One region of the Kluyvera chengduensis genome, then DNA from elsewhere that is predicted to be linked to it. Evidence: predicted binding sites of a transcription regulator. Region 1 holds the regulator's gene; each other region holds the start of a gene.
The links. Region 1 encodes LexA, which represses DNA repair genes until DNA is damaged. Its sites were predicted from a motif close to TNCTGTATGTACATACAGNA; they were not measured.
Positions count from the first base shown of each region.

Region 2: mutH (DNA mismatch repair endonuclease MutH) is a predicted target of LexA. The motif match lies at 2,197-2,216, and genes of this name have one in related genera.
Region 3: uvrB (excinuclease ABC subunit UvrB) is a predicted target of LexA. The motif match lies at 2,167-2,186, and genes of this name have one in related genera.

Region 1 covers NZ_JBIQOI010000008.1:41,324-45,398, reverse strand. Annotated here, with positions in the region: gene dinF (MATE family efflux transporter DinF) at 37-1,356, opposite strand; gene lexA (transcriptional repressor LexA) at 1,425-2,033, opposite strand; gene ACH1XZ_RS18045 (diacylglycerol kinase) at 2,133-2,501, opposite strand; gene plsB (glycerol-3-phosphate 1-O-acyltransferase PlsB) at 2,630-4,075, shown strand, end outside.
Region 2 covers NZ_JBIQOI010000005.1:91,362-95,436, reverse strand. Annotated here, with positions in the region: gene ptsP (phosphoenolpyruvate--protein phosphotransferase) at 1-1,220, opposite strand, end outside; gene rppH (RNA pyrophosphohydrolase) at 1,233-1,763, opposite strand; gene mutH (DNA mismatch repair endonuclease MutH) at 2,447-3,142, shown strand; gene ACH1XZ_RS14590 (TerC family protein) at 3,321-4,034, shown strand.
Region 3 covers NZ_JBIQOI010000002.1:909,175-913,249, forward strand. Annotated here, with positions in the region: gene uvrB (excinuclease ABC subunit UvrB) at 64-2,088, opposite strand; gene bioD (dethiobiotin synthase) at 2,725-3,402, opposite strand; gene bioC (malonyl-ACP O-methyltransferase BioC) at 3,395-4,075, opposite strand, start outside.

The DNA of each region.
Region 1 (4,075 bases):
GTGCCGTTTCATTATTCGGAATCTTTAACCATACCGTCAGGCAAACCAGCTGTTGTTTTTCCAGTGACGACGCCAGATAACGGCCAGCGCCAGCCCGCGCAGCGCAAGGAATACGGCAAGCGCCAGCCACAGCCCATGATTGCCAAGCAGCGGTAGCGCCAGCATGGTAAGCGCAAACCCGGCAGCGGCCACCGCCATGCTGTTACGCATCTCCGCACCGCGGGTGGCACCGATAAACATGCCGTCGAGCAGATAACACCACACGCCGATAACCGGCAGCACCGCTTGCCACAGCACGTAGCGGTCGGCAAGCTGCCGCAGTTCAGGCAGCGACGTCAGCAGCGCCACAATATGCTCGCCCAGAAGGGCGTAAATCAGGGCAAACGCCAGCGCCACCACGCCCGCCTGACGGCATGCAGCACGCCAGACTTCCAACAGTTTGCTGCCGTCACGCGCGCCATAGGCCTGCCCGGAATGCGCTTCTACCGCGTAGGCAAAACCGTCCAGCGCGTAGGCCGTGAAGGTCAGCATGGTCATCAGCACCGCGTTCACCGCCACGACTTCGCTGCCCAGCCGCGCGCCGAAGACGGTCACTGCGCCAAAGCAGAGCTGGAGCAGCAGCGAGCGCAGCATGATGTCGCGGTTGAGCGCCAGCAGGCGGCGAAAATCGCCCTGCCAGGCTGTTTTCAGCATCGCCCACGGGATCCCGCGCATCACCAGCACCTTACGCGCCATTCCTAGCCCGACCAGCAGCGTGGCGTATTCAGCAATCGCCGTTGCCAGCGCAGCGCCCTGCACGTTCATGTGCAACCCCATCACCAGCCACAGGTCGAGCACGATATTCAGCACGTTGCCGACGACCAGCAGTACGACCGGAGCCCGCGCGTACTGCACGCCCAGCAGCCAGCCAAGCAACACCAGGTTCGCCAATGCGGCAGGTGCGCTAAGCCAACGGATAGCGAGGAAGCGCCGGGCCTGCTCCAGCACCTCGCCGCTGCCGCCAACGATGGAGAGCGCCAGATTTATCAGCGGCGTTTTGAAAAGAATAATCAGTAGCCCGGCACCGAGTGCCAGCATCAGCGGTTGCACCAGTGCACGGGCCAGCGCCTGCGGATTTTTCGCGCCGAACGCCTGTGCCGTGAGCCCGGTAGTACTCATCCGCAGGAACAGCAGCAGCATAAACAGGAAGCTGGTTGCCGTTGCGCCAATGGCGACGCCGCCGAGATAAACAGGACTATCGAGGTGGCCGATAACGGCGGTATCGACCAGGCCCAGCAGAGGCACGGTGATGTTGGAGAAGATCATCGGTAGCGCAAGGCGCCACAGCGCCTTATCGGCGTGAGTAAGTAGCGGCATGAGTATCGACCAAAACGAAAAAAGGCTGCGATAGCGGAAGTATCGCAGCCATGTGAATCAGGGGAGAGTTACAGCCATTCGCCGTTGCGGATAACGCCAACGGCCAGCCCTTCGATGGAAAAATTCTGCTGACGCAGGTCGACCACGATAGGCTTAAATTCGCTGTTTTCTGGTAGCAGTTCGACGACGTTACCTTGTTTTTTCAGGCGTTTTACCGTCACTTCTTCATCGATGCGCGCCACGACAACCTGGCCGTTACGCACGTCCTGGGTTTTATGTACGGCAAGCAGGTCGCCATCCATAATACCGATGTCTTTCATCGACATACCGCTGACACGCAGCAGGAAATCCGCGCTTGGCTTAAACAAAGAAGGGTCAACCTGATAGTGACCTTCGATGTGCTGCTGCGCCAGCAGCGGTTCACCCGCCGCGACGCGGCCCACCAGCGGCAGGCCCTCTTCTTCTTCCACCAGCAGGCGGATACCGCGAGAAGCGCCTGAGACAATCTCAAGCACGCCTTTACGCGCCAGCGCTTTCAGGTGCTCTTCAGCTGCGTTTGGGGAACGGAACCCCAAGCGTTGAGCAATTTCCGCACGCGTTGGCGGCATGCCCGTTTGGCTGATGTGATCCCGGATGAGATCAAACACCTCTTGCTGCCTGGTCGTTAACGCTTTCATTCCGCCCCCTGGGTGTATATACAGTTATGCTGTGAGTATATACAGCTACTGGCTATTTTGGAACCGTAAAACTCACGAAATCAGGCAGTTTTCGCAGGTTTAGTGAAAATGAGCCCACAGTAAGATGGCCCAGGTGATCACCGCCACGAAAATGGACAGCAGCACCGCCGCCGAACCCATGTCTTTTGCTCGGCCAGACAGCTCGTGATACTCGGAACCGATGCGGTCAACCACCGCTTCCAGTGCACTATTGAGAATTTCCACTATCATCACCAAAAGGACCGATCCGATAAGCAGGACACGGGTGATGGCATCGACATCCAGCCAGCAAGCGATAATAATCGCGATAACAGAGGCTACCCCTTCCTGGCGGAATGCCGCTTCATTGATCCACGCCGCGCGGAATCCTTTCCAGGAATAGCCCGCAGCTTTGATGATTCGGGTAATCCCAGTGGTATTATTGGCCATCTCAAGAACCTTTTTCGTTTTTACGTCAATGACAATGCGTGTTATGAGGCGGTAGAACAGAAATTTCACCGACTTTCTGATATTCTTGCCGCGCATTTGCATGATTAACCAGAGGCTTTACATCGTTTATGTCCGGCTGGCCACGAATTTACTACAAATTACTGAATTTACCATTAAGTGTTCTGGTAAAGAGCAAGTCTATTCCGGCACAACCTGCCCAGGAATTGGGGCTTGATACGTCGCGCCCTATTATGTACGTCCTGCCTTATAACTCTAAGGCTGACTTGCTGACGCTGCGCGCTCAGTGCCTGGCGCACGATTTACCCGACCCGCTTGAACCCTTGGAAATCGACGGTACGCTACTGCCGCGCTACGTCTTTATCCACGGCGGCCCGCGCGTGTTCACCTACTACACGCCGAAAGAAGAGTCGATCAAACTGTTCCACGACTACCTCGATCTGCACCGCAGCAATCCAGAACTGGATGTGCAAATGGTGCCAGTGTCGGTGATGTTTGGTCGTTCGCCGGGTCGCGAGAAAGGCGAAGTGAACCCACCGCTGCGTATGCTGAACGGCTTCCAGAAGTTCTTCGCCGTCTCCTGGCTCGGTCGCGACAGCTTTGTGCGTTTCTCGCCGTCCGTCTCCCTGCGCCGCATGGCTGACGAACACGGTACCGATAAAACGATCGCGCAGAAACTGGCTCGCGTCGCGCGTATGCACTTTGCTCGTCAGCGTCTGGCGGCGGTCGGCCCACGTCTACCTGCTCGTCATGACCTGTTCAAGAAGCTGCTGGCGTCAAAAGCTATCGCTAAAGCGGTAGAAGACGAAGCGCGCAGCAAGAAAATTTCCCACGAGAAAGCCCAGCAGAACGCTATTGCGCTGATGGAAGAGATCGCGGCGAACTTCTCCTACGAGATGATTCGTCTGACCGACCGCATCCTCAGCTTTACCTGGAACCGTCTGTACCAGGGCATTAACGTGAACAACGCCGAGCGCGTACGCCAGCTGGCGCACGACGGGCATGAAATCGTCTATGTGCCGTGTCACCGCAGCCACATGGACTACCTGCTGCTCTCTTACGTGCTCTATCATCAGGGGCTGGTGCCGCCGCATATCGCTGCCGGTATCAACCTGAACTTCTGGCCAGCGGGCCCGATTTTCCGTCGCCTGGGCGCGTTCTTTATTCGCCGTACCTTTAAGGGCAATAAGCTCTACTCCACCGTGTTCCGCGAATACCTCGGCGAGCTGTTCAGCCGCGGTTACTCCGTTGAGTACTTTGTGGAAGGCGGGCGCTCCCGTACCGGTCGTCTGCTGGACCCGAAAACCGGCACCCTGTCGATGACCATTCAGGCGATGCTGCGCGGCGGCTCCCGTCCTATCACGTTAGTGCCGATTTACATTGGCTACGAGCACGTGATGGAAGTGGGGACCTACGCCAAAGAGCTGCGCGGCGCGACCAAAGAGAAAGAGAGCCTGCCGCAGATGCTGCGCGGCTTGAGCAAGCTACGTAATCTGGGCCAGGGCTACGTCAACTTCGGCGAACCGATGCCGCTGATGACCTACCTGAACCACCAT
Region 2 (4,075 bases), on a different contig from region 1:
CGCTGGTATTCCTGCACCAGGATCGGTTCGGGATCGACCAGCAGTTCGCCGCGATAGCCGTCCACCACCAGCGTACGCCCATGAAGGACGGCAGGTTGGATATCCGCGCCCATCACCGTAGGAATGCCCAGCGCGCGAACCATAATCGCCGCGTGGGAGTTAGCGGCACCGTCGCGGACGACCACACCGGCTAACCGATCCTGTGGAACTTCCGCCAGCGTCGCCGCAGAAAGCTCGTCGGCCACCAGCACAAAGCGCTCTGGCCAACCGTTAGCGCCCTGGGTGGTGTCATCAAGATGGAACAGCAGGCGCTGCCCAAGCGTACGCAGATCGCCCGCCCGCTCTTTCAGATAGCCGTCGCTCAGCGCGGCAAACTGTTCGGCGAACTTCTCGATGACTTTCTTCACCGACCATTCGGCAACCGAGCCTTTATCCACTTCCGCAAACAGCTCGCGGCGCAGGCTGGCATCAGAGAGCAGGTGCGAATAGAGGTCAAAAATTGCCGCCGTCTCTTTTTGCGCCCCGGCGGCATAGCGTTTGCTGTAGCGGCGGAATTCGTTCGCCGCCTCTTCCAGCGCGCCGGTTAAGCGCTCGCGCTCAAGCGCGGTGTCCAGCGAGGAGGCTTCGTAAACCTGCTCCATTAATGGCAGGGTCGCGTCCATCCAGCCTTCGGCAATCGCTACGCCCGGCGAGGCGGGCAGCGCGCGAATGCGCGTCTGACGATACTGACCAAACAGCGCCGTCAGCTGAGATTGAGAGAGGATTGCCGCCATTTGTGTGGCGAGCGTCACCAGGAATGACTCTTCGCTTTCGTCGAACTGACGCAGTTCACGCTGCTGCACCACCAGTACGCCCAGCAGTTGACGGCGCTGGATAATCGGCACGCCAAGAAACGCGCGGAAGCGCTCTTCTTTTACGGAGGGAATATATTTATAGCTGGGGTGTTTTTGCGCGTCAGCAAGGTTGATGGGTTCGGCCAGTCGGCCAACCAGGCCAACAATACCTTCATCAAAGGCGAGCGTAATGGTACGACCGCGTGGCTTTTTCAGACCACGGGTCGCCATCAGATAAAAGCAGCGTCGATCGTTGTCAGCGAGATAGACCGAGCAAACCTCCGTCTCCATCGCGTGGCAGACGTCAGTGACCAGAATATCCAGCGCCTCGTTCAGACGAGGCGCACTCGCGACCTTCTCAACAATTTCGCGTAAGCGCGTGAGCATAATGTGCGTGGCTTAACCTCTTTTGCGTCGATAAGCAGGCGCGCTTTGCGGTTTTGGGGCGCTCTCCGCAAGCGCCATCACTACACTGGCGAACTCTTTCATCACCCGGCGGTAGACGTCGCGTTTAAACGAGACGACCTGACGCACCGGATACCAGTAACTCACCCAGCGCCAGCCGTCGAACTCCGGCGTGCTGCTGGTTTGCATATTGATATCCGCGTCATTGCCGATCAACTGCAAGAGAAACCACTTTTGTTTCTGGCCGATACAAACCGGCTTAGTGTCCCAACGCACCAAACGTTTTGGCAACTTGTAACGCAACCAGTTTCGGGTCGAAGCGAGGATCCGCACATCCTTGCGGCTTAATCCAACTTCTTCGAACAGTTCCCGATACATCGCCTGTTCTGCCGTCTCACCGGGGTTTATGCCCCCTTGGGGAAATTGCCAGGAGTGCTGACCATAGCGCCGGGCCCACATTACCTGACCCTGACGATTGCAAATTACAATACCTACATTCGGGCGGTAGCCATCGTCATCAATCACCGGACTACCTCAAAATAAGCTTCAATGTGAATGATTGTTTCACACTCGCTGTAAACGGTAAACCACTCTATTACGCCACGACTAACGAATAACATTTGAATAACTCACAGTAATCATCAGAGTTATAAACAGAGAACCGCGCTCGCCGACGATTTTATTCACTTTTTCTGTGGATAGAGTTGTGAAGAAGTACGGAATTACCCAGGGAAAACCCAGAGTACTCTGAATAATCGCATGTCACCTTCAATCAGTAAAACTATATTTTTCATCATGTTATTATAGTTAATCCTGATGCATTAGCGCATAACGTGATGATCATCACATAGGCGATCCTTCAATTGATGAAAGATCGAGCAACGTTGGTTTTACCCACAGATTGTGCAAACATCTTAGGCATCTTTTGTGCGAAAATTCGATTTTCGTCGCACGTCAAGGCTGTAAATTGAAACAGTAGTCAGGCTTTTCCCCAGTTATCCCACTTTTCTGTGGATAACATGGTGTAAGATCCTGTTCATTGTCAGTGACCAGATTTGGAAAACCTTTTTTGGCATCATTTTTTCGTCATTTTTTCTCAAAAAAAAGGCATGATAATCATCACGTTGTCATATTTACCCAGAAAAAGTTAAACTCTATCCACACCCGGTAAAATTGTCGTTCATTTTTTCACCACAAGGCACACCATCATGTCCACCCTTGCTCCACTTCGTGAATCGCCTAAAACCCAGGCTGAACTTCTTGCTCAGGCGCAGCGGCTGGCGGGCTATTCGTTGGGTGAGCTGGCGGCGATGGCTGGCATCGTCGCGCCGAAGGATTTAAAGCGAGACAAAGGCTGGATTGGCGTGCTGCTGGAGGTCTGGCTGGGCGCTAGCGCCGGGAGTAAACCCGAGCAGGATTTCGCCGCGCTGGGCGTTGAGCTGAAAACCATTCCTATCGATTCCCAGGGGCGCCCGCTAGAGACCACCTTCGTGTGCGTCGCGCCGCTGACCGGTAACTCTGGCGTCACCTGGGAGAATAGCCACGTGCGCCACAAGCTTAAGCGGGTGCTGTGGATCCCGGTTGAAGGTGAGCGGTCGATCCCGCTTGCTGAACGCCGCGTTGGCGCACCGCTGCTGTGGAGCCCTAGCGCAGAAGAAGAGAACCAGCTACAGATGGACTGGGAAGAGCTGATGGATCTCATCGTTCTCGGCCAGGTGGAACGTATCACCGCCCGCCACGGCGAAGTGCTGCAGCTCAGGCCGAAGGCCGCTAACAGTAAAGCGCTGACCGAAGCCATTGGCGCAAAAGGCGAGCCCATCATGACGCTACCGCGCGGCTTCTATCTCAAAAAGAACTTCACCGCGGCCCTGCTGGCGCGCCACTTCATGCTGCGAGTCGATTAATTTTTTTGTCCTGCCGCGCAGCGGGATTATACTTCCCCCGCCGCGCGCAACCGGCACGCCTTCGCCCTCCCACTGAGCGCCTGGAATGCGTTTCTGGGCAGGGTTCTGTATCGGTTGTTGCAACGCACCTCAACGTATATCTATTAACGCTTTCGTTTTATTTGGCAGGACTTATCTAATGTTATTTGCATGGATCACCGACCCCAATGCCTGGCTTGCGCTCGGCACGCTGACGATTCTGGAAATCGTTCTGGGGATCGATAATATTATTTTTCTCTCTCTGGTTGTGGCTAAGCTCCCTACCGCGCAGCGTGCGCATGCCCGTCGTTTAGGGTTAATGGGGGCCATGCTCATGCGCCTCGCGCTACTGGCCTCCATTGCCTGGGTGGTAAAACTCACTCAGCCGCTGTTTACTCTGTTTGGTCAGGCGATTTCGATTCGCGATCTGATTTTACTACTCGGTGGGCTGTTCCTTATCTGGAAGGCCAGTATGGAAATTCACGAGTCGATTGAAGGCGATGAAGAGAGCATAAAAACGAACGTTCATTCGTTTTTGGGCGCGATCGTGCAGATTATGATGCTGGATATCATCTTCAGCCTTGATTCGGTCATTACCGCCGTAGGTCTCTCCGATCATCTGTTTATTATGATGGCCGCCGTGGTCATTGCGGTTGGCGTGATGATGTTCGCTGCACGTTCGATTGGCGAATTCGTCGAAAGACACCCGTCGGTGAAAATGCTAGCCCTGTCGTTCCTGATTCTGGTGGGCTTCACGCTGATTCTTGAAAGTCTCGATGTCCATGTACCAAAAGGCTATATCTACTTCGCGATGTTCTTCTCTATGGCAGTCGAGAGCCTCAATCTGCTGCGAAGTAAGAAAAATAAACATTAATCATTCATCAACAGCCCTCAATTGAGGGCTGTGTCTGGTTT
Region 3 (4,075 bases), on a different contig from region 1:
TGGCGCTACGCTTATCAGGCCTACTAACTGACTGTAGCCCGTCCCCGCCGGGGGTGCACCCATTCACGACGTCGCGATAAACAACTCGCGCAGCTGATGCAGCCGGTCGCGAATTTCCGCCGCTTCTTCGAATTCCAGGTTCTGCGCGTGCTTGAGCATCTGCGCTTCCAGCGTGGTGATCTGCTGCTGGAGCGCTTTCGGCGTCAGTGCCTGAACATCCGGCTCAACGATTGATGCCGCCGATTTTGACTTACCGCGACCTTTGGCTCTGGTTTTCGCCAGCCCCTCGCCCATCGCCAGAATATCGACAACGTCTTTCACCAGCCCCTGCGGCACAATGCCGTGCTCTTCGTTGTAACGCTGCTGCTTCTCGCGACGGCGTTCCGTTTCGCCAATCGCTTTCGCCATCGACGGGGTAATTTTATCGCCGTAGAGAATCGCTTTACCGTTGATGTTACGCGCCGCACGACCGATGGTCTGAATCAGCGAACGCTCGGAGCGCAGGAAGCCCTCTTTATCGGCGTCCAGAATCGCCACCAGCGAGACTTCCGGCATGTCGAGACCTTCTCGCAGCAAGTTGATCCCCACCAGCACGTCAAACTCGCCCAGACGCAGGTCGCGGATGATTTCCATACGCTCTACGGTGTCGATGTCAGAGTGCAGGTAGCGAACGCGTTCACCGTGCTCTTCCAGATATTCCGTTAAGTCTTCTGCCATACGCTTGGTGAGCGTCGTCACCAGCACGCGCTCGTTAATCACCGAACGCTTGCGAATTTCCGACAACAGGTCATCAACCTGTGTACCAACAGGACGGACTTCAATCAGCGGGTCGAGCAGCCCGGTTGGACGCACTACCTGGTCAATCACATCACCGCCGGATTTTTCCAGCTCGTAATTGCCCGGCGTCGCCGAGACGTAAATAGTCTGCGGTGCCAGCGCTTCAAACTCTTCAAATTTCAGCGGACGGTTGTCGAGCGCCGACGGCAGGCGGAAGCCATATTCCACCAGTGTCTCTTTACGCGCGCGGTCGCCGCGATACATGCCGCCAATCTGCGGAATAGTGACGTGGGATTCATCAATCACCAGCAGGCCATCCGCCGGCAGGTAGTCGAACAGCGTCGGCGGCGGCTCGCCAGGCCCGCGCCCGGAGAGGAAGCGCGAGTAGTTTTCGATACCGGAGCAGTAGCCCAGCTCGTTCATCATTTCGAGGTCAAACTGGGTACGCTGGCTCAGACGCTGCTCTTCCAGCATTTTGTTGTTGGCCAGCAGCACTTTGCGGCGGTCTGCCAGCTCGTCTTTGATCTCTTCCATCGCCTGCACGATGCGTTCGCGTGGCGTCACGTAGTGCGATTTCGGGTAGATAGTAAAGCGCTGGATGGTCGAATCAACGTGGCCAGTCAGCGGGTCAAACAGCGAGAGGCGTTCCACCTCTTCGTCAAACAACTCCACGCGCAGCGCCAGGTCATCAGATTCCGCCGGGAAAATATCGATAACCTCACCGCGCACGCGGAAGGTCGCACGCTGGAACGCCTGATCGTTACGGGTGTACTGTAATTCCGCCAGACGGCGCAGAATGGCGCGCTGGTCGATGATCATGCCCACCGTCAGGTGCAGCATCATTTTGAGGTACAGATCGGGGTCACCCAAACCATAGATAGCGGACACCGAGGCCACGACCACTACGTCGCGGCGCTCAAGCAGCGCTTTGGTGGCGGACAGGCGCATCTGTTCGATATGTTCGTTCACCGAAGCATCTTTTTCGATGAAAGTATCCGAACTCGGAACGTACGCTTCCGGCTGATAATAGTCGTAGTAGGAGACGAAGTACTCCACCGCATTCTCCGGGAAGAACGCCTTCATCTCACCATAAAGCTGGGCGGCCAGCGTTTTGTTCGGCGCCAGCACCATCGTTGGGCGCTGAAGGTCAGCAATGACGTTGGCGACGGTAAAGGTTTTCCCCGACCCGGTCACGCCCAGAAGCGTCTGGTGCGCCAGGCCGTCTTCCAGCCCCTCTTTCAGGCGTGAAATGGCAGCAGGCTGGTCGCCTGAAGGACTAAACGCAGAATGCAATTTGAAGGGTTTACTCATGGATAACGCTACCTGATGACGGATGGGCCGGGCTGGAGATTAATTCTACTCGTCACCTGCCGAATTGCCAATAAAAAATACTGGATATAAAAACAGTAATCACTTATCGTATTTCGTCTATTCGGGGCAATAACCAGCGCCAGCGGCTGAAATTTATTCTCTGACAAGATAAAACACCAGCCAGATAAGGTTATCCCCAGAATTTTTTCTCTTTTAACATTTGTCAATATACGTCATGAAAGTTTTATGGCAATCTGCAGCACTTTTTATTACGCCATTGCTTTTATTTATCTTATTGATAATAAAAGAAAACAACTAAAAGCCGCGTTTCGCACCAATTCAGGCGCAGGCCGCATGTTCTCTCGTTTACCGCAGGTTTTCTAACTCTAATACACAGGGTTATCCACAGGAATAGTGGATAACTACCTCTAGCCCCTATCCCCCGGCACCCGGCGATTTGCGCAACAACGTGTCAACGTGAATGAAAAAAAATATTTTATCCCCGATTTTGATATTAATCAGCGAAAAAGCACGCCCATTTTGTTCATCAAAACAGGCGATTTCCTTACGTAATCTGCGGGTTAGCGCTTACGAATGAAGAGGGTTAACGAAGAAATGGACATGCCAGAAAAGTGCTTAAAGTACGCTCAGGTCGAGGTATTGCCCCAGCAACGGTGAATCCACGGCTTCACCGAGCCATGGAATTTCACCCAGCATCGGAGCGGGAATCATTCGCTGAAGCGTACTGAGGTATTCGGCATGACGACGACCCGGAGGGGTCACATCATTGGCAATCCAGCCTGCCAGCCGCAGCCCCGCTTGCTGCACCGCCTGCGCGGTGAGCACCGCGTGATTGATACAACCAAGCTTCACGCCCACCACCAAAATCACCGGTAGCTGCTCCATTTTGACCCAGTCCGCCAGGGTCAACGTCGGGGAGAGTGGCGTAAACCAGCCTCCCGCCCCCTCAACCAGTACCCAATCCGCTTCCGCTTCCAGCGCGCGTAAACCGGCAGACAGTACGCCAGCCTCAATAGGCCGCTGTTCGTCGGCGCTAACAATATGCGGAGACGTAGGTTCAGCGAAGGTATACGGATTCACCTGCTCGTAGCGTAACGGCAGCACACTGTTGCGCTGTAGCGCCAGCGCGTCGCTGTTGCGCAAACCGTCGTCGGTCATTTCACTGCCGGATGCCACAGGCTTATAGCCAGCCGTACGGTGCCCCAGAAGACGTGCTGCCTGTAACAGCGCGGTGCTGGCAACGGTTTTACCGACTTCAGTATCGGTGCCGGTTACATAGAAGCGTTCAGTCACGCGAGATAACTCCTGTAAAAAGATGGTAAGTCAGCGGGAATGCCCCCGCCTGAGACGGCCACGCCAGCTGAAGCTGCTGTAGCCTGCCCCGCGTCAGCGGCTGCTGACTGCGCCCTTCGTGAAGATGCGTCGCGCCGATGCCCTTCAGCGAGCGCATGGCGCTCAGCGCATCGGGAAACGTCAGCGTGATAGAGGTGGCAGCGCTGCGGCTGTTATAGCCTGCCAGCGCCTGCTGGAGCGTCGACTCGGGAAGAAAGCGGTTCGCGTGAGGACGTTGGTCGACGGCGCCCCAGGCCTGGTTCAACTCCGGCAGTGAGCCCGCCGTCAGCGTCGTAAAGGCCAGCGTGCCGCCGGGGCTAAGCTGGCGATAGAGCCCGGCCAGCGCCACGCGGAGGTCGCTACACCATTGAATCGCCAGGTTGCTCCACACCAGATCGAAACCGCCTGCTGGCAACGGAATAGCTTCAATATCGGCCTGTAGGTAGCGATCTGCCGCCTGCTGACGCTGCGCCTGCTCCAGCATTTCGGCCGAAAGATCCAGCGCCGTGACGTGGCTGCCTTTATCGCGCCAATAGCGACTGTAGCTACCCGGTCCACAGCCTGCGTCCAGCACGTGTTCAAACGCCCGGCCCGGCAACTGGGACAGCAGTTGCCGGGCGCTCAGACGTTGTAA